DNA from 4 places in the Paenibacillus sp. A3M_27_13 genome. Region 2 is predicted to be linked to each of the others. Evidence: riboswitches for the same ligand, from Rfam matches in the RefSeq annotation. Region 2 holds a riboswitch; each other region holds the start of a gene.
The links. A riboswitch is a leader RNA that binds a small molecule or an ion and turns the genes downstream of it on or off. The one in region 2 is predicted to bind thiamine pyrophosphate.
Positions count from the first base shown of each region.

Region 1 (4,769 bases), on a different contig from region 2:
AGCCTCCTACGGTCACCTCTTCGTCATATTGATGCGGAAGGCTCGTTGCCCCAATCCAAAGCTCGTTATTCTGTTTAGGCACGAGGTAAATATCATCAGCATAAATGGTGTATTCTAACGGGTGATCCTTCAAGGAGACCGCTACCGCTTCGCCCTTGACCGGATAAAGTGGATATTCAAATCCAACCTGCGCTAGCAATTTCATGCTATCCAAGCCTCCGGCAATAATGACCTGATCGCAGGAAAAAAAGCCACTATCTGTTCGAACACCGCAAACTCGACCATTCTGTATGACCAGTTGCTCTGCCTGTGTACCAGACCATACCGTTGCCCCCAGCACCGCAGCAGCACCTGCATAAGCACGGCAAAGCTGGACAGGAGCCACTTGTGTCTCTTTTGAACGATATATTGCCCCGATCGCTTGTTCATCCAAACCTGGAATTCGTCGGGCCAATTCCTTCGCATCCCACCAGATAGGACAATCATCCTCTCGCGTTTTAGCAGCTTTCCAGCGTTTTTGGCCTTCAGTTTCCGTACGGAAAGGAGTCACAAATCCTTCTGTACGGAATTCCACCGAAATACCTGACAAACGCTCCAGATCACAGACAAGCTCAGGGAATGCGTCTCGACTTATGCGAGCAAACCGTGCCAGCTCAGAGTCGGTGAACTCTTCACTTTCCGCTGCCAGCATTCCAACCGCTGCTCCTGAGGCTCCCTCACCCGGGATCAATCGTTCCAGCATGATCGTACTTCTTCCCTCCTTGGCCACATGGTAAGCAATGGAACTGCCGATGACACCTCCACCTATGACCAAGCATTCAGCGTGTCCTATCGCTCTTGCCTCTGTGTGTATCTTTGGCATTTGTTCCGTGTCTCCTCTCCATAAACCATTCTGCTTTCAGCTTGCCTCTACTCTCGTTTTCTCGCTACAGGTTGTGAACTACAAGATCTGCCATTCGCCTATATTCCAGCGCAGCTGCAACGGGCGACTCAGCCTCCCATATACCAGACATCACCGCAATTCCGCTTGCTCCGGCCCTATAAAGCTCCGGGATATGGTGCGGTTGTATGCCGCCCAGCGCGATCACCGGAATGTTCGACAGCCTGCAAATATGTTCAAGCTGAGCTAAACCCCGTGGTACAATACCGGGCTTACAATGGGTCTCATATATGTGACCATAAAGTACATAGTCCGCTCCTACCCGCTCGGCAGTCTGCGCCTCCTTCAAGGAATGCACAGATACTCCACAGCGTGTACCCTTTGGAAGTAGGCTTTTCACATCCGCTACAGGTAATCCATTAGCTGGTAGCTGGACGGCTCCAACCAAAGTAAGTAAAGCTACATCCACACGATCATTTACTACAATTTGTTGCAAAGGAACTCCCTGCTCCACCATGCTGCGAGTCAAAGATAGCAATGCAGAGGCACCATTCTGTTTTAAACGTGCGTGTACATAATGAACATACGGACAAATCACAGCAGCCACTTGGGCTGCTTGTGCAAAAGTGCCCTTTTCCATCGAAATTGCGTGTAATTCGATTTTGTCTTCACCTCACATTGGACTAAAAGATCTAAGCTTAGCCAGTCACGTCTACCAGCAGTAATGAAAGAGGATTGTATGTGAATCGTCTACGGAAGCTCGAACAACTTAAAGTGAACGAAACGCAAAAAAACCACTTCCCCAAGGAAGTGGTTTAACGAACGTCCAATAATCGAACGGACAATGATATCCGTATACGTGTATCGTCCCACGCACAAACAAAAATAAGATGGTGTTGCCTTGTTTGTACGGCGCTCACTTCCCTACGCTGGCATAACCCAGATCAGGTGCAAAGGGTCCGAAATCCATTTATTCCGTCTCAGCCGCATGGGCGGCTCCCCTAGTGTGACTATTTTATTGTATAAGCTAAAGATAGCTTAGCATATTTTCCTAATTCTGCAAACCCCACTTCGTGTGAAATATGCAGAATTGGATTTAGTTGATGTTAGTTAACTTTACTTGACCACTCTTCCACATTCCACGTTTTGGTTACCCAATCCTCGTAAAAGTCCGGTTCGTGAGATACAAGCAATACGGTCCCTTTGTATTCCTTCAAGGCACGTTTCAGCTCATCCTTAGCTTTAACATCCAAGTGGTTGGTAGGCTCATCGAACAGTACCCAGTTGCTTTCACGCATTAACAGTTTGCAAAGACGGACTTTAGCCTGTTCTCCACCACTGAGCGCAGATAGCGGACGCGTGATATGCTCATTCTTTAAACCGCAACGCGCCAAATGCGCTCGTACTTCATGCTGGTTCAAATGTGGGAATTCATTCCACACATCGTCAATCGGTGTAATTTTCTCCGCCTTTACTTCCTGCTCAAAATAAGCGGGCTGCAAAAAATCACCTTGATAGGTTTTTCCACTGATTGGCGGTATTTTTCCCAATATGGTTTTGAGCAATGTCGATTTACCGACACCGTTGTAGCCAACAATAGCAATCTTTTCGCCACGTTCAATCGTCATGGACATTTTAGGCAAAAGGGCATGCGTATAACCAATCTCAAAATCAATACCCTCAAATACCGTCTTTCCGCTTGCACGTGCTTCTTTGAATTGAAAGGTTGGCTTCGCAGCTTCTTCAGGCTTATCTATACGTTCGATCCGATCAAGTTGCTTTTCACGGCTCTTTGCTCGGCCTGATGTAGAGGCACGCGCTTTATTACGCTGAATAAAATCTTCCTGTTTCTTAATAAAGTCCTGTTGCTTCTCATAAGCATCAATATGCTGAGCTTTGTTCAGATCCGCCATTTCAAGAAACTTTTCATAGTTAGCTGAATAACGGGTCATCTTGGCAAATTCAAGATGGTAAATAACATTAACGACCTGGTTCATAAACTCAGTATCATGTGAAATAAGAATAAAAGCATAGGGATAATCCTTCAAATAGCGCGTAAGCCATTCAATATGCTCTACATCCAAATAGTTGGTAGGCTCATCCAGCAGCAGGACATTTGGCTTTTCCAACAGCAACTTAGCAAGAAGCACCTTTGTCCGTTGCCCACCGCTAAGTGCAGATACATCCCGGTCCAGTCCTATGGCCGACAGACCTAGTCCATTCGCCATTTCTTCAACCTTCACATCAATGAGGTAAAAATCCCCCATATCCAGTTGCTCCTGAATTTCACCCATCTGTTCCAGCAGCACTTCCAACTCTTCAGGAGAAGCATCCCCCATTTTGTCAGTAATCTGCATCATTTCCTTTTCCAATTCCAACAAAGGAAGAAAAGCGTCTTTCAAAACATCACGTACCGTTTTGCCCGGTGTCAGCTTGGTATGCTGATCCAGATAGCCGTAACGTACACGTGGAGTCCATTCCACTTTACCCTCATCCTTAAGCAATTTTCCAGTCAGAATGTTCATGAGTGTCGATTTACCGACACCGTTAGCTCCTACCAAACCTACACGTTCCCCCGCAAGCAATCGAAAGGAAACATTTTTAAATAATGCGCGGTCCCCAAAGTTGTGAGATACATTTTCTACAGTCAATAAACTCATAAGCTGTTTTTGGCTCCTTATTGTCATCGGCGCTGCCGACTGTTCTTATTTCATATGCATTTCGTTTCTTTCAAAGCTTTATTGTAGCACATTCTGCAACCATATCGGAATATGGAAAACAGCGATTTTTAAGGTTTTTGATATGGATCTGCCTAAAAAAAGAAAAACCACCCATGAAGGTGATTATTTTAAGCCATTATAACATTTGTACTCAAAGTATCCCGCAGCTGCTGCAGATTTTTCATCCGCAAAACGTTCACTCGCTTTAAAGGGAGCTGGACATGAATCTCTATAAAAATATTTCATCCCAGTATCTGGTTCTATGCCGCCTATAATGTCTTGCTTTCTAACGACTCTCCCACCACCAAATCCATAGTTATTGTAATACCTGTCTCCGACCGGAATGCCTTGGATAAACGCGATCAGACCCACATCATCTACTGTGTTGTACCACTCCTCTTGCGGAATGAGCGGTAGCGTGAACGTATAAGTTATGCCGTTACGTGCAGCTTTTTCGTTATGGACATTAATAATTCGCGCCAGGTCCTCTTGGACGCTGCGAACGATGGTGGAACGACGTATTTGCTCAAAAGTTTCTGAATTATTCAGTAAAGATATAGGGGTCTGGTCCTGAAGTTCCTTTTGAAAGCCCTCCACCCACCTGTGATTCCGCGCATCATATGCGTGCACATAATTATCCAAGGTGAACCCCACACTGTTGCCTACTGAATCAACATAGGCATATGGCTTTTTTTCGCTCCATTTGGGACCTATGGCAGCTTGTCCATGCTCGTCGGTATAGGCTTCTGAAGTGAACGCATAATAACCGTCATAATCTAGAATTACAATGGCTGGTATGTAATCCAATAATGCACGTTGTGCTACTATATCCCCATCAATGCCTACATTAAGAAAAAGGGTGTGCAGGAACGTGTGCAGCGCTGCTTCTTTATCTACACGAAAAAACTTATCCGATCCGTATCCGGCCTCGCGTTCTTGACGTTCATTCTGTGAGAGCATAGCCCCTGCATCCTGAACTGCGGTACGGAGAGCCGACGTATATTTCATTTCTAGCTGCTGCACTTCACGCTGATTCTGGACCCGTAAGTCACTAACTACACCAAAGGGCAAAAACAAAAGTATAAATATGACTGCAAAATCAGTAATCTTCATTCAGAACCATGCCCCCGTAAGAAGCTGTAACTGCCGGCTTTCCGCTATCTGCCCCA
Region 1 is NZ_JANAVE010000001.1:272,041-276,809, forward strand. It holds gene thiO (glycine oxidase ThiO) at 1-862, opposite strand, end outside; gene NLX82_RS01190 (thiamine phosphate synthase) at 927-1,520, opposite strand; TPP riboswitch at 1,785-1,893, opposite strand; gene NLX82_RS01195 (ABC-F family ATP-binding cassette domain-containing protein) at 1,987-3,540, opposite strand; gene NLX82_RS01200 (hypothetical protein) at 3,724-4,713, opposite strand; gene NLX82_RS01205 (hypothetical protein) at 4,700-4,769, opposite strand, start outside.
Region 1: another riboswitch for thiamine pyrophosphate. It lies ahead of NLX82_RS01190 (thiamine phosphate synthase); the one in region 2 lies ahead of NLX82_RS22365 (ECF transporter S component).

Region 2 (4,769 bases):
GTAACGAATACTCTAGTTCCTTTCGTACGGTGTGTGCTACGAATTGCAGCTCGGGATTTTGAAACGCGAACCCGATACGCTCTGCCAGTTGTTCCGTACTGCCTGCCTCAATTCCGCGCACGCTATAACGTCCCTGTGTGCGAAGTAAGCGCATCATGGAGAGCAGCAGTGAGCTTTTGCCAGCCCCGTTTTCACCGACCACGCCAATCCAGTCGCCAGGCTTCACCTGCGCATGCTCCACATAAATCACTGAACTTAAACCGCGGAGGCCACTAAAATGTTCCAGCTCCAGCAAACCAATCCCTGTACCATTCCCCGTACCATTCTGCTGTGTCACTGATTCACTCCAACGCGGCGAAGACGATTCATTCCATACTCCCGGGTACCACACGCCATACTCGGACAATGCCTGCCGCTGCCCATGAAATACTTCTTCCGCCCTTCCATCCGCAATGATCTCCCCTTGAGCAGAAAGCACCACAATCCGGTCCACATCATGGACAATTTCATTAATTTTATGCTCCACGATCACCAGTGTCTGGTCTACCGAAATGTTTCGAATGGTATCCCACACCTGTGTAGTGCCTTCCTCGTCCAACAAAGCCGTGGGCTCATCCAGAAAAAGCACTTCTGGCTCCATAGCCAGCACAGACGCAATCGCCAGCCGCTGTTTCATTCCCTGTGACATGCTGCCAATGGGCATGTGTATATCATCCGTTGATAGACCAACCTGTATCAGCAGCTCGCGAATACGGGATCGCATCTGCTCACGAGGAACCTGATTATTTTCCAACACAAAAGCCAGTTCCTCGTCTGCATATGACATACAAAACTGCGTATCAGGATCTTGAAATACAATACCTGAGACACTTGGGATTACAGCAGCATCGCATTTCATAGGCACTTCTATCGTGCGTGGAATCAGACCGCTTAACACTTGGAGCAGCGTTGATTTACCGCATCCACTCGGTCCCAGCAGCAGCAGCTTTTCCCCCTTGCGGACAGACAAAGACATATTGTGAAAAAGCAGCTCCTGCTCACCGGGAAATTTCAACCGAAGACGGGTGATCGAAGCCACTACATCTTCGGTTGCCTGGCTCATCAATCCAGCCCCTTATAATCTTGTTCCGTTGCGGGTCTCAAACTTCGCGTGACTCCGGTTACCTCCAATGCCCTGGCCAGATAGAACGCGAATACCCCGGCAATCACAATGCTGCCAATCATGCGAAAACCAATATACAAAACATAGTTCCAGGTCGAAAGCTGATCAATATACCCGTAGCTGAAGTCTAAAATTAGAGAAGCGACAGCCGCCCCAGCCGCAGCTAGCGAAGCAACCCACAGGTTTGCGTTCCGATACAGAAAAGCCGCAAAAAATAGCTCCGCTCCCAAGCCTTGCAGCAGGCCATAGTACAAAGTGGACATCCCCCATTCGCTTCCCAAAAAAGCACTGACCGTTGCCGCTGCCACCTCTGCCAAAATTGCAACACCCGGCTTGCGAATGATGAGATAAGCAAACGTGCCTGCCATAAACCACATGCCATACATCAGTTGCTCGGCGTGTAAACCGAATGGTTTCATCAAATCATAGGCAGGTCCCCATATTTTGTAGACTAACCCGAACACAACAGCGATCACAATCGTGACCAAAATATCAGTCAGCTTCAACCCTTTGGACGCTCTTACAGCAGTATTCATTATTGCGTGCTCCCCTTATCCTTATAATTGGCCTCTTGGCCATAAAAAAAAGCTTGTCTGGAGCTGAATCTCCAGGCAAGCTTTATGCGCAGTAAAAGGTGAAGCACCATACAAAACATCATTCGTCGATATGCCTTATATAACCAGTAGTCTAAGCTACTACACTGATACCAAGCCAAAGTCAGGGTCAAGGTAAAATGCTAGGACATACATTGTATCTATCGACAACCGCGAAACAAGCGGCATTCCTGTATAGTGTTCTTGGTTTCTCTACGCTGGCATTACCCAGATCAGATTTCACGGTCAGTGGCAAGGGCCACCCTCTCAGCCTGACTTTCTCAAGCTCCCGACAATGCTTTTTTAATTCACTATAATATATACCACATCTATGGCTTTGACAATCCTATAATCCGAAGAAACGTTTGGCTGTCTCCGTCGTGGCGATTTCGATCTCCATCATGCTTCGGCCTGTACATTCGGCAACCGTAGCAGCAATGTGAGCGAGATACATGGGCTCATTACGCCCTTCTTTAGGCTTCACGGGCAAATTACGCGGGGTCAAAAATGGTGCATCCGTTTCAATCATCAGACGGTCCAAGGGAATATCTCTGACCAGTTCACGCAGATGTTTGCCACGCCGTTCGTCGCAAATCCAGCCGGTGATCCCGATATACAGTCCCATCTCTACATACGTATGCAATTCTTGTTCCGTGCCTGTAAAACAATGCACCACTGCTTTATCGACAAGCCCTTGATACTCCCGCAGCATAGCAACAAAATCCTCATGTGCATCTCGTTCATGAAGAAATAACGGCATATTAAGCTCACCCGCCAGTTGGATTTGCTCCTCAAACCATCGGCGCTGCACATCACGCGGCGAAAAATCACGGTTATAGTCCAATCCGCATTCCCCTATGGATACGACCTGCGGCTGACTCGCCAGCTGGCGGAGCTGCTGGATCGTATCTGCGCTGCAGTCTTTGGCATCATGGGGATGCACGCCAGCTGTCGCATACAGCTTGCCCGGATAACGTGCTGCATACTGAGAAGCCTCTCGACTGCTACGGACACTGGTCCCGGTAATAATCAGGGGTGAAATCCCTACAGCTGCGGCTCTCTCTACCACCTGTTCCCGATCCGCATGAAACGAACGGTGCATCAAGTTCACGCCAATATCAATTAACGGTGTACCCCTTTCCATCTCAATCCCTCCTTCGCAAACTACAATCTCGGATCAATCGGCTCCGATTCCAGAGATAGCGCGGCAAGGACGCATTCATGAATACGATCTACCGTATCCTTGCGGACAAAACGTTCCACGCCTTCCATACCAAGCGCTCCTTCCATCAGGGCATGACGCTCCTTTTTGTTCGTTCGACGCTGCTTCAGACGCTTTAAATTCTCAGGGGCAAGATAATCCATACCGTAAATGATGTGCAAATACTTCCGGCCTCTCACCTTGATTGCAGGCTGAATCATCTTGTCCCGATTTTTCATCAAAAAGCGTTCCGGCTTGATCACAATCCCCTCATGACCATCCTCTGTCATCTCGTTCCACCAGCGAATGACCTCTTCCTCGCTTGCTTCGTCCGTGATAACGCGATACTCTGTCTCCATAAACAGGGAAGACAGCCCAGCCAGCTCCCGGTTTTGCTCCATATGCCAAATATGAGAATGGTCGAAAAAAGTCTTTCCGCTGTGTGCCAGCGTATGGAACGGTGCAATACGAATTTCATCCAGACCGTCCACATCCCAGCAATATTTTTGAAAAGCCTCTTGAAACGTTACGGCATTCGCGTACTTCTGTTCCATTTCCTCCAACCAGTCTCCAACCTCTCGACCTGCAACCTTCGCCTGCTTCAGCTTGTCTACCAGCTTACTGCGATCCAACAGAGCTGCCTCCCCCACATGCGCATACTGTGCAGCAATCAGTTCCCGAGCCTTGAGATTCCACGGTACAATTTCCGCATCCAGCAATACAAAATCCGTCTGGTTCCGTTCAAAATATCCAGCAGTCCGTAAATCCACATTCAGCTTCTCCATCACTTGCTTCCCAAGGCTTTGTTCAAAGAAAGCTCTCCCACTCCGACTATAGATCGTGCCCAATGTCGGGTAGCCTACATATTGAACAGCGGCCTGTTCGTTTTTGAATAATAGCAAAATAGCCCGGCTACCCATATGTTTTTTCTCGGCCACCATCGTTTGTACTCCTTGCCCGCGATAATAAGCCAGCGCCTCACGTGGATGCTCCAGATATCCTTCCTCTGCAGACACCGCTGGAGCAGGGCTCATCGTCGGTGGAATATACACCAGCTCCTCCATGGGTACCGTCACATGTGACACGGTATCTATAGCGGATTTGATCCATTCTCCTTGTACGCGCACTTCGCCATACGATTCCGTCAGCACACTGTAACCAGCGATTAGCTTGCGTAAATTCGGCGGGGAAAACCGTTTTCTCTGCCACCGGACAAGTGGGCTATCGGGATCATTCGCATAATTCTCATGTGCCGGAACGCTGACAAATTCCTTTTCCGGATAACGATAAGCGGTCAGCATACCGCCAAATACCACACCCTGATCAATATTCACCGTCTGGTTCACAAGGGTAGGCTGCGGTCTCGGATCATGTCCCCATACTACTATTTCTCCCGATTCATGGTCTACGAACCAATCCTTGCGGATCGGTGTTCCGTTCGCATCCTGTCCTTCCGTATCTCCATAGCGGCAATAATCAGAAATACGTGCCGACTGTTTGCCAATAAAATGATCCTTAATCCCGGCATGAGCTACGACCACGTGTCGCAATCCATTTCTGCCAAAAATAAGATGAGAGGGTGCATGTAGCAGAAAATCTCTCAACTCGCTTCTAAGCTGTTCCGCCGCTGTCTTGCCCGCTTTTTGTTCATATTGGGCCAGTTCCTCTGCAAATCGTTCATCGCCATGACTGAGAGTCACCTTTCTCCCATCGAGGTAACGGCCGATTTTCCAGCCATGATTGCTGTCAATCATATACGCTAGTCCGGCATCCACGTGCTTTTTCCAGAACTGCACCGCTTGTAACGATTCTG
Region 2 is NZ_JANAVE010000008.1:150,691-155,459, reverse strand. It holds gene NLX82_RS22370 (ABC transporter ATP-binding protein) at 1-1,102, opposite strand, end outside; gene NLX82_RS22365 (ECF transporter S component) at 1,102-1,698, opposite strand; TPP riboswitch at 1,948-2,057, opposite strand; gene NLX82_RS22360 (TatD family hydrolase) at 2,102-2,899, opposite strand; gene NLX82_RS22355 (polynucleotide kinase-phosphatase) at 2,920-4,769, opposite strand, start outside.

Region 3 (4,769 bases), on a different contig from region 2:
CCCTGCACACAAACCTCTCCTTTTCCTCCGAATAGTTCTATTTTGTTGAAAAAGAATTAAGAATGTTTGCTTATAGGAGTTAAATTAATGTCCAAATACTTCATATTTCCTTAACAAAATAGCTGACACTCCATGATATATAAGGATATAAGAGAAGAAAAACTGATTTTCATATTTGATAAAAACAGAGTATTTAGACCTGATTCATTAGAACCAAAACCATCAGAATAAGTTAGCGCATCCATATCGAAAATTAGTTCTTTTAGATCAACAGAAGGAAGAATATATGGTTATTTTGTCATAGATAAATAGAAGAATAAAACAGATTCGCACGTCCATACTATGGACAACATGTCATCTTGAGGATTTTGCAAAAATCCGATAAGCGACTTTCAATGAACAAGATATAGATCGAAATGGTTTAGTTCGTCTATATCTTGCACTTCGGAGCGACTGAAATCGAATTTTGTGAAATTCTTACAATATGAAAATGAAGAGAAGGAAGGTCTTTCTATGGAAGCATTTTATGTCAATCGCGATGGGTCATTATCTACTCCATTACGGGGAAAGGATGTGTTGGCAAATCCCCTTTTGAACAAAGGTGTCGCTTTTACAGAAGAAGAACGCAAGGAGCTGGGTTTGGAAGGAATCCTTCCTCCAACCGTCCTTTCATTGGAGAAACAGAGCGTACGGGCATATCAGCAGTTTCTCGCACAACCCACCATGCTGCGTAAAAATGCTTCTCTCAACGACCTTCACAACCGAAATGTCGTACTCTACTACCGGCTGCTAACCGATCATTTGAGTGAAATGCTGCCCGTAGTCTACACGCCGACCGTAGGAACCGCGATTCAAGAATATAGTCACGAGTATAACCGCCCTGGAGGCGTATATTTGTCGATAGATAACCCGAACGGTATTGGACAAGCATTCCATAATTCTGGTTTGAGCGGCCATGATGTGGATCTGATTGTCGTGACAGATTCCGAAAGTATTTTGGGGATTGGTGACTGGGGCGTCGGGGGGATTAACATTGCTATTGGCAAGCTTGCAGTATATACGGCTGCGGCAGGCATTCATCCTGGGCGGGTGCTGCCAATTGTACTGGATGTAGGCACGAATAATGAAAAGCTGCTGAATGATCCACTGTACATCGGAAACCGCCATAAACGAGTTCGCGGAGAAGCCTATAACCAGTTTATTGATACTTTTATCAGCAAAACGTTAGCGCAATTCCCGAAGGCGCTTTTACATTGGGAAGATGTGGGTAGCGTTAATGCGCGCCATATTATAGGAAAATACGGTCAAAGCATACTCACCTTCAACGATGATATACAAGGTACAGGAGCAGTGACCCTGGCTGCGATTCTTTCGGCGGTGGGTGTCACCAAGACTCCGCTGCGTGAACAAAAAATACTTGTTTTCGGCCCAGGGGCTGCAGGGATCGGTAACGCTGATCAAATTCGGGGCGCTATGATCGAGGATGGCCTTTCCGTAGATGATTCATTCAAGTCCTTTTGGGCCTTTGATTATCGCGGGCTGTTAACGGAAGATATGGAAGACGTATTGGAGTATCAGAAACCGTATGTGCGCAAAAAGGATGAAGTCAGCTCATGGACCCGGTCGGGTGACGGCAAAATACCGCTACTGGAGGTCATCCGTCAGGTGAAGCCTACGATATTGATTGGAACTTCCGGTGTAGCAGGTGCCTTTTCTGAAGAGATCATCAAGGAGATGGCAAAGCATGTAGAACGCCCGATCATTATGCCCATGTCCAATCCTACAAACCTTGCAGAAGCAGTACCCGAGGATTTGATCCGGTGGACAGATGGCAGAGCACTGATCGCAACCGGAAGTCCTTTTGAGCCCGTTACCTATAACGATACAAATTTTGAGATTGGACAGGCGAACAATGCCTTTGTTTTTCCGGGACTGGGTCTGGGTGCGATTGTGGTTAAAGCCAAAAGGATTACCCCTGCGATGTTTACAGCGGCAGCAGTTGCTGTTGCCAATGGTGTAGATTCGAATACGCCTGGCGGTGCGCTACTCCCTCATATCCGAAAATTACGCGAAGTTTCGTACGCTGTTGCGATTGCGGTTGCAAAAGCCGCGATTCAGGATCAGGTAGCGCAGGCGCACATTTCAGATGTGGAACAAGCTATACAAGATGCAATGTGGAAACCGAAATATGCCAAGGTCAAAGCAGTGGAAAGTGTAATTCATCACCCTCACTAAGCCCAAAACACCTAACTAGAGGAAATTTAATATTTTGTACACTATGTTTGACATAGCATATGAACGAATGTACAGTAATAGTCAAAAGAATAGAAGTCCACTAGGGGAGCCACTATGGCTGAGACAAGAGCGTATCTTGGACCCTTTGAACCTGATCTAGTTCGTACTAGCGTAGGAAAGTGGAGCCTTCGTATATAAGGTTTCAAGCGTTTTTTGCGTATTGGGCCTATTGTTGAAGCCGCTCCATTTTTCCGGGGCGGCTTTTTAGCGTTGTTCCGGAATTATATTCTTACAGGACTTCTTGCTCTTCAATTTAATGGAGGTGGGGAAATTGAGTTTTACACAAGAACTCCGTCGGCAGGCGGACGGCATTTTTCAAGCGATTTTTGAGCATCCCTTTGTGAGAGGTATTGCTGAAGGAAGTTTGACAAGGGGACAGCTGATTCACTATGTAAAACAGGACTTTGAATATTTGAACGCCTACATGCGGATATACGGCATCGCAATCTCCAAATGCACGAATCGGGAGGACATGGCTGTATTTAATGAACAAATCTCTTTTATTCTCCACAGCGAGGTTCATCCGCATCAAAATTTCTGTGCTGTCGCAGGGGTGAGCTATGAAGAGTTGCAGGGATATCCGCTCGCTCCGTCGGCTCATCACTATATCCGTCACATGCTGACGGTTGCGCATGAGGGTAGCCTGAGCGAGATCTTGGCTGTGCTGCTGCCATGTATGTGGACGTATGCCGAGATTGGTCGCAGACTGCTGGATGAAGTAAAGCCGGATGAGTCCCATCCGTTCTATGAATGGATGGGCTTCTATGGAGACCAGCTTGATGATACAACACTCAAGTTCCGAGAACGTGTAGATGCTTGGGCGGAAGGCGCAACGGCTGCTGAGCGAGAGCGGATGATTGAGCATTTTATACTGAGCTGCCAGCTGGAATATAAGTTCTGGGACATGGCCTATAAGCAGGAAGAATGGCCGGTCCAGATACAGGCAGCGGTCTTGGAATAGTCAGCCTGGCAATTCGATGCGTGAAGTACAGTTAATGCCCTTTGAACCACCAACTATAGAGAGGATAATCATTATGAGTACATGGGAAAAAAGTTATTCGGATCTCCTGACGAAGGTACAAAACAGCAAACCCCTCGTTCACAATATGACCAATGTGGTAGTCACTAACTTTACGGCCAACGGCCTGTATGCATTGGGCGCCTCCCCGGTGATGGCCTATGCACCCGAGGAAGTAGCAGACATGGCAAAAATAGCGGGAGCCATCGTGTTAAACATCGGTACGCTGAACCGCGAACTGGTGGATGCCATGATCATTGCTGGACAATCGGCGAATGCACACGGTGTTCCGGTCCTGCTAGATCCGGTCGGTGCGGGAGCAACGAGCTTTAGAACCGAATCGGCACTGCGAATCCTGAGAGAAGTCAAAATCTCATTGGTGCGGGGCAATGCAGCCGAAGTCGCGCATCTTGTTGGAGAAGCGCGTGAGATTAAAGGCGTAGATGCTGGTGACAGTGCTGACAGCGGAAATGTCGATCTGGCAATTCGGGCTGCTCAAACGCTCAATACAATGGTTGTCATTACTGGAAAAGAGGACGTCATCACCGATGGGGCCGAAGCACGAATGATAAGCGGTGGAGACGCGCTGCTCACGAAGGTAACCGGAGCAGGCTGCCTGCTGACCTCTGTGTTAGGTGCCTTTGCAGCTGTTGAACCCAACCTGCTGCTCGCAGGTACAGCAGGCTTGGCATTTTACGGTGCAGCAGCTTCCCGAGCCGCAGCACGTACCGCAGAGCTGGGGCCCGGCAGCTTCCAGATTGCCTTTCTCGACGAGCTCGCCAAACTACATACAGGTTCGCTAGAGGGGCATGTCACTGTCCGTGAAGCCGGAACAACCACAGCAGGTGGTGCGCGATGACAGACGTTCGTGTACCCAGAGCACTGACGATTGCCGGTTCGGACAGTGGCGGCGGGGCCGGGATTCAAGCCGATCTCAAAACCTTTCAGGAGCTTGGCGTTTACGGCATGTCGGCTATTACGGCCATTACCGTACAGAATACTTTAGGGGTCCACGGCGTATATCCGCTGCCACAGGAAGCAACAGCGGAACAGATCGAAGCTGTAGGATTAGACCTTGGAGTGGATGCCCTGAAGACTGGCATGCTGTTTAATGCGGGCATCATCCGTCTTGTGAGCAAGCAGATTCGAAAGTTCGGCTGGAAAAAGGTTGTCGTCGATCCCGTGATGATTGCCAAGGGAGGCGCTGAACTGCTGCAACTGGAAGCGGTGCAGGCTTTGAAGGACGACCTGTTTCCCTTAGCCCTGGTCGTTACACCGAATATCCCGGAGGCGGAAGCCCTGACAGGGATCAGCATCCGTACGATGGAGGATCGCCGCGAGGCTGCGAGACATATTAGCAGTATGGGACCAAATTTCGTTGTGATCAAGGGTGGCCACGCTGACGAGAGCGAGAGCAGCGAACAGATTGTGGACCTGCTCTTTGACGGAACCGCCT
Region 3 is NZ_JANAVE010000004.1:101,280-106,048, forward strand. It holds gene NLX82_RS16670 (glycosyltransferase) at 1-8, opposite strand, end outside; gene NLX82_RS16675 (NAD-dependent malic enzyme) at 514-2,235, shown strand; TPP riboswitch at 2,328-2,430, shown strand; gene tenA (thiaminase II) at 2,567-3,256, shown strand; gene thiM (hydroxyethylthiazole kinase) at 3,330-4,172, shown strand; gene thiD (bifunctional hydroxymethylpyrimidine kinase/phosphomethylpyrimidine kinase) at 4,169-4,769, shown strand, end outside.
Region 3: another riboswitch for thiamine pyrophosphate. It lies ahead of tenA (thiaminase II); the one in region 2 lies ahead of NLX82_RS22365 (ECF transporter S component).

Region 4 (4,769 bases), on a different contig from region 2:
CTGAATTTGACAATATGGAATTGGAGGAATGACCTACATGAATACAATGAACTTAACCGTCCACACCCTGATGCCCTTTCACCACCAATACCAACGTGCCAACGCGGTGAGTATGCAGAAGAAAGAAGATAGCTCGGAGAAGAAGCTCAGCTTTCAGGACATTTTGAATGAAAAAATGGGTAAAAAATAAGGCGCCGTTTATCCGGTTGCAATATCCCACTTTACATAAGCTAAAAAGCCGTAGTTTCCTACATCGACTGTAGAGAACCACGGCTTTTTTTAGTTCATTTGTTCCTAAACTCACACGTTCGTTTTACTGACCGCCATCCCGATACTGCTCTGCCTTCTCACGCATCCCGGCAGCTACTGCTTCTTGAGTGTTCAGCCCCTTATCCGCTGCATAAGCGCGAATGTCCTGCGTGATGCGCATACTACAAAATTTGGGACCACACATCGAGCAAAAATGTGCTTCCTTGGCGCCCTCTGCCGGTAGCGTTTCATCATGGTAGGACAAGGCCCGCTCGGGATCAAGCGACAGATTGAACTGGTCCCGCCAGCGGAACTCAAAGCGTGCCTTGGACAAAGCATCATCCCGCTGCTGTGCCCGTGGATGACCCTTCGCCAGATCGGCAGCATGTGCCGCAATTTTGTAAGTAATGACACCCTCGCGGACATCATCCTTATTCGGCAGACCCAAATGCTCTTTAGGCGTAACATAGCACAGCATGGACGTCCCGAACCAACCGATCATCGCCGCCCCGATGGCTGAGGTAATATGATCATATCCGGGGGCAATATCCGTCGTGAGTGGCCCCAAGGTATAGAAAGGAGCTTCCTTACAAATCTCCATTTGTAAATCCACATTCTCTTTGATTTTATGCATAGGGACATGTCCTGGCCCTTCAATCATGACCTGAACATCATGCTTCCAGGCGATTTGCGTTAGCTCGCCCAACGTTTCCAGCTCTGCAAACTGTGCTTCATCATTCGCATCATAGATGCTACCCGGACGTAGACCATCTCCGAGAGAAAAGGCCACATCATAAGCTTTCATAATTTCGCAGATTTCTTCAAAATGCGTATACAAAAAATTCTCCTGATGGTGCGCAAGGCACCAGGCTGCCATGATCGACCCACCACGGGATACAATTCCCGTCATTCTATTCGCCGTCATCGGTATATACCGCAGCAATACACCCGCATGAATTGTAAAATAGTCCACTCCCTGCTCCGCCTGCTCAATCAGCGTATCGCGATACAGCTCCCACGTCAGCGCTTCTGCTTCGCCGTTCACCTTTTCAAGTGCCTGATACAGCGGTACAGTCCCAATCGGTACAGGAGAATTCCGAATGATCCATTCACGTGTTGTATGGATATTACGGCCTGTGGACAGGTCCATAACTGTATCCGAGCCCCAACGCACAGCCCAGGTCATTTTCTCCACTTCCTCCTCGATGGAGGAGGTAACCGCAGAATTACCAATGTTCGCATTGATCTTCACGTGAAAATGACGCCCAATGACCATTGGCTCACTTTCCGGGTGATTGATATTCGAAGGCAAAATGGCTCGTCCAGCCGCCAACTCCTGCCGTACAAACTCAGGCTCCACCCCTTCGCGGATCGCCGCAAATTCCATTTCGGGCGTAATGATCCCTTGCCGCGCATAATGCATTTGCGTCACTGTACGACCTTGCGAAGCACGAAGCGGACGGTTGGTCACGCCGGGAAATTCAACTGTCTCCCGTTTGGAGCCAGGTTTCAGTCCATTATCCTCCGGTTTGACGGCGCGTCCCTCGTAAGCCTCCACATCGCCCCGTTCCAGGGCCCAAGCTCGCCGTAATGGAGGCAGGCCCTGACGGATATCGACCTGATAGGCTTCGTCGGTCATGGGACCGCTCGTATCGTACACACGCAATGGCTCATGATGCTCCGTGCCCTGCGGCGTATGTGTAGGATGAAGAGCAATTTCGCGCTCTGGCACGGCAATGTCCGGCCGTGAGCCTTGAATATATACCTTACGGCTCCCTGGAAAGGGCGTTACCCCTCTGGCTTGCTCCCCGTTTGTCTTCTCTACCTCAACTTCTTTTGTTCCTACCAATCTTACTTCTGTTGATTTCAATTCTGTTCCTTTTGTTCCTTCTACTTCTGTCGGCTTCATTGTCCATTCCTCCCGTTTCGATGAAATGACACACCGATCCGGAACCATTCCCAGGGTGGCGCTGATCTATGCAAAAAAGCCGGTTCCCCAGGGAACCGGCTAATCTAACGAGGCAGCTATCCAGACAGTACGCATGTGGAATAATCCTATTCCAATGCGTCACCGTAGACAGCAGCCGCGTATACATTTCAATGGCCGATTACTTCCCTACGCTGGTATGATCCAGATCAGGTGCAAAGGGTCCGGAATCTTGCACGATTCCATCTCAGCCCGGCATTACAGGCTCCCCCAGTAACTGTGATACTTCTATTCACATGAGGCGGCTATAACAGATATCCCGCCATCCTTACCAGACTACTTTAAATTTATGGCTTTGGCAACCCTTCTAGGTTCCCTTTACCAAGGAGACGCTCCCCATCAAATCACTCTGCTTGCTTCAACTGTGTTCATTCTTGTTACGGAAGCATAAGCCCCATTTCCTTCGCCGCTTCAATCAAAATCGGAGCAAAGTCATGTAGCGTCTCGGGTGCAAGCCGACTGACCGGACCGGATACAGATAAAGCCGCAGTGACCTGTCCCTTCCGGTTTACAATTGGGGCAGCCACAGCAGCAGCCCCTGGCTCCCGTTCTTCATAGCTGGTCGCATAGCCCTTCTCGCGAATGTCCTGCAGCTGGGCTTTATAGACCTCCGGGTCTACTGAGGACGGCCATTCATCCCCGCTTAGCAGGGCTTCCAGCTCCTGCGGCGGCATAAAGGCTGCCAGCACTTTGCTGGAGGCCCCTACAGCCAGCGGCATACGCGCACCTACAGGCGCAACCCTGCGGATCGCCTGATTGCTCTGCACGGCTTGTATGCGAATACGCATGCTGCCGTCCCGTAAGTACAAGCTGACCGTCTCGCCCAGACGATCACGTAGTCCTTCCATTGCAGGCTGTAACAACACCGCCGGCTCGTCGCTTTGGGACAAGTGCGTGGATAGCTCCCAAATGCGGAAGCCAAGTCGATATTTTTCCGTTTCGGCATTCCGAACGACAAAGCCCCGATCCTCCAACGTAGTCAGCAGCCGATGAACCGTGCTTTTATGTAGACCAATTTTGGAGGCAATCTCCGTCAGGCCAAGATCCGAATCTGCGGTAAAACACAGCAGTATATCAAGTGCACGCTCTACAGCGCGAACGGTTAATTTACGGTCTTCCATCGTGAACCGCTCCTCTTGTATCCATATTCGTTTCACACTATGAAACATGGTTACATAAATTATATAGAATAGTCGCGGCTACTGTAAACCGATGTTTTTGTGACAACCATATTACAGAACGAGAACAAACATCGACAATTCTTTGCATCATTTTTACTTTTCCGGTTCAGGCGTTGACTTTGGATAATCCCCATCATACGATAATAGGTATCTATACGGATCTACACTACTATTTTCAAGTGGAATTATACCTAAATTCTATGAAACGAAGATCAATTTTATATAAGGAGGCTCTTACATGATTTCGACATCCCAGCGCAACGCTCAGCTACAGACCGCTGTTCAGGAGCCGTCCACCCCACTCTTTAATCCCCGTCTGCTGCGGTTCAAGCACGTTGTGATTGCTCTGCTGCTGTCGGTCGTCTTTTTTCTGTTGTTTTGTTTTATTGCCTTGCATGCTTACATCGCATGGGTACTTACGAATCCCACCGTTGCACCACTGTACTCTAATCCGATGCAGGCTAAAAGCATGCCTTATGAGGAAGTCAGCTTCCCTGCCAAGGATGGTAGCCGCATGGTACAAGGCTGGTATATCCCGGCGGACCAATCGCGGAAAACGATTATTTTCAGTCATGGCTATGGGGCTAACCGCGAAGAAAGCTGGATTCCCATGTATGATCTGGCGCATTATGCCCACAGTTTGAACTTTAATGTGGTCATGTTCGATTATGGATTTGCGTCACAAAACAGCAAAGCAGTCGCAACCGGAGGCAAAGCAGAATCCCAACAGCTCCTCGGAGCAATTCAGCTTGCGAAGCAACGCGGCTCGTCGGAGATTATCGTATGGGGCTTCTCCATGGGGGCAGGAACCGCTCTTCAGGCGGGCTTGCAAACCAAGGATGTGGACGCAATGATTTTGGACAGCACCTTCCTGCTGGAGCCAGATACGCTGTACCATAACATTCACAATCAAATTAATCTGCCAAGACATCCGTCTTTGGAAATTCTGGAGTTGCTGTTTCCAGTCTTGAACGGAACCAGCTTGCATCAAATTCCATATCAGGAAGTTAAAAAGGAAAACTATCCGTTCCCGATCATGTTTGTGCATGGTACACAGGATGAAAAAGCTCCTTATCCTATTGCGGAAAAGCTCGCTGCCAATCAAACCAACCCGCTTTCCAGTGTATGGATTGTTAAAAACGGGATACATGAGCTTATTTTCAGAGAGCACCCTCGTGAATATTTGCGACGGGTATCGACGTTTCTAAGCAGTGTACAGGAGCTGGAGGACAAGAAAACCATCGCTGATGCCCACAAACAAACGACTACGAAGTAAATTTTTCGAAGAACTGTATTCTATTCTTCGCCTGGAAGAAGCCTGCCTATGGACACTTAACCCGTGCCGTAGCTGG
Region 4 is NZ_JANAVE010000012.1:38,897-43,665, forward strand. It holds gene NLX82_RS25555 (hypothetical protein) at 38-190, shown strand; gene thiC (phosphomethylpyrimidine synthase ThiC) at 314-2,158, opposite strand; TPP riboswitch at 2,346-2,458, opposite strand; gene NLX82_RS25565 (IclR family transcriptional regulator) at 2,614-3,357, opposite strand; gene NLX82_RS25570 (alpha/beta hydrolase) at 3,656-4,693, shown strand.
Region 4: another riboswitch for thiamine pyrophosphate. It lies ahead of thiC (phosphomethylpyrimidine synthase ThiC); the one in region 2 lies ahead of NLX82_RS22365 (ECF transporter S component).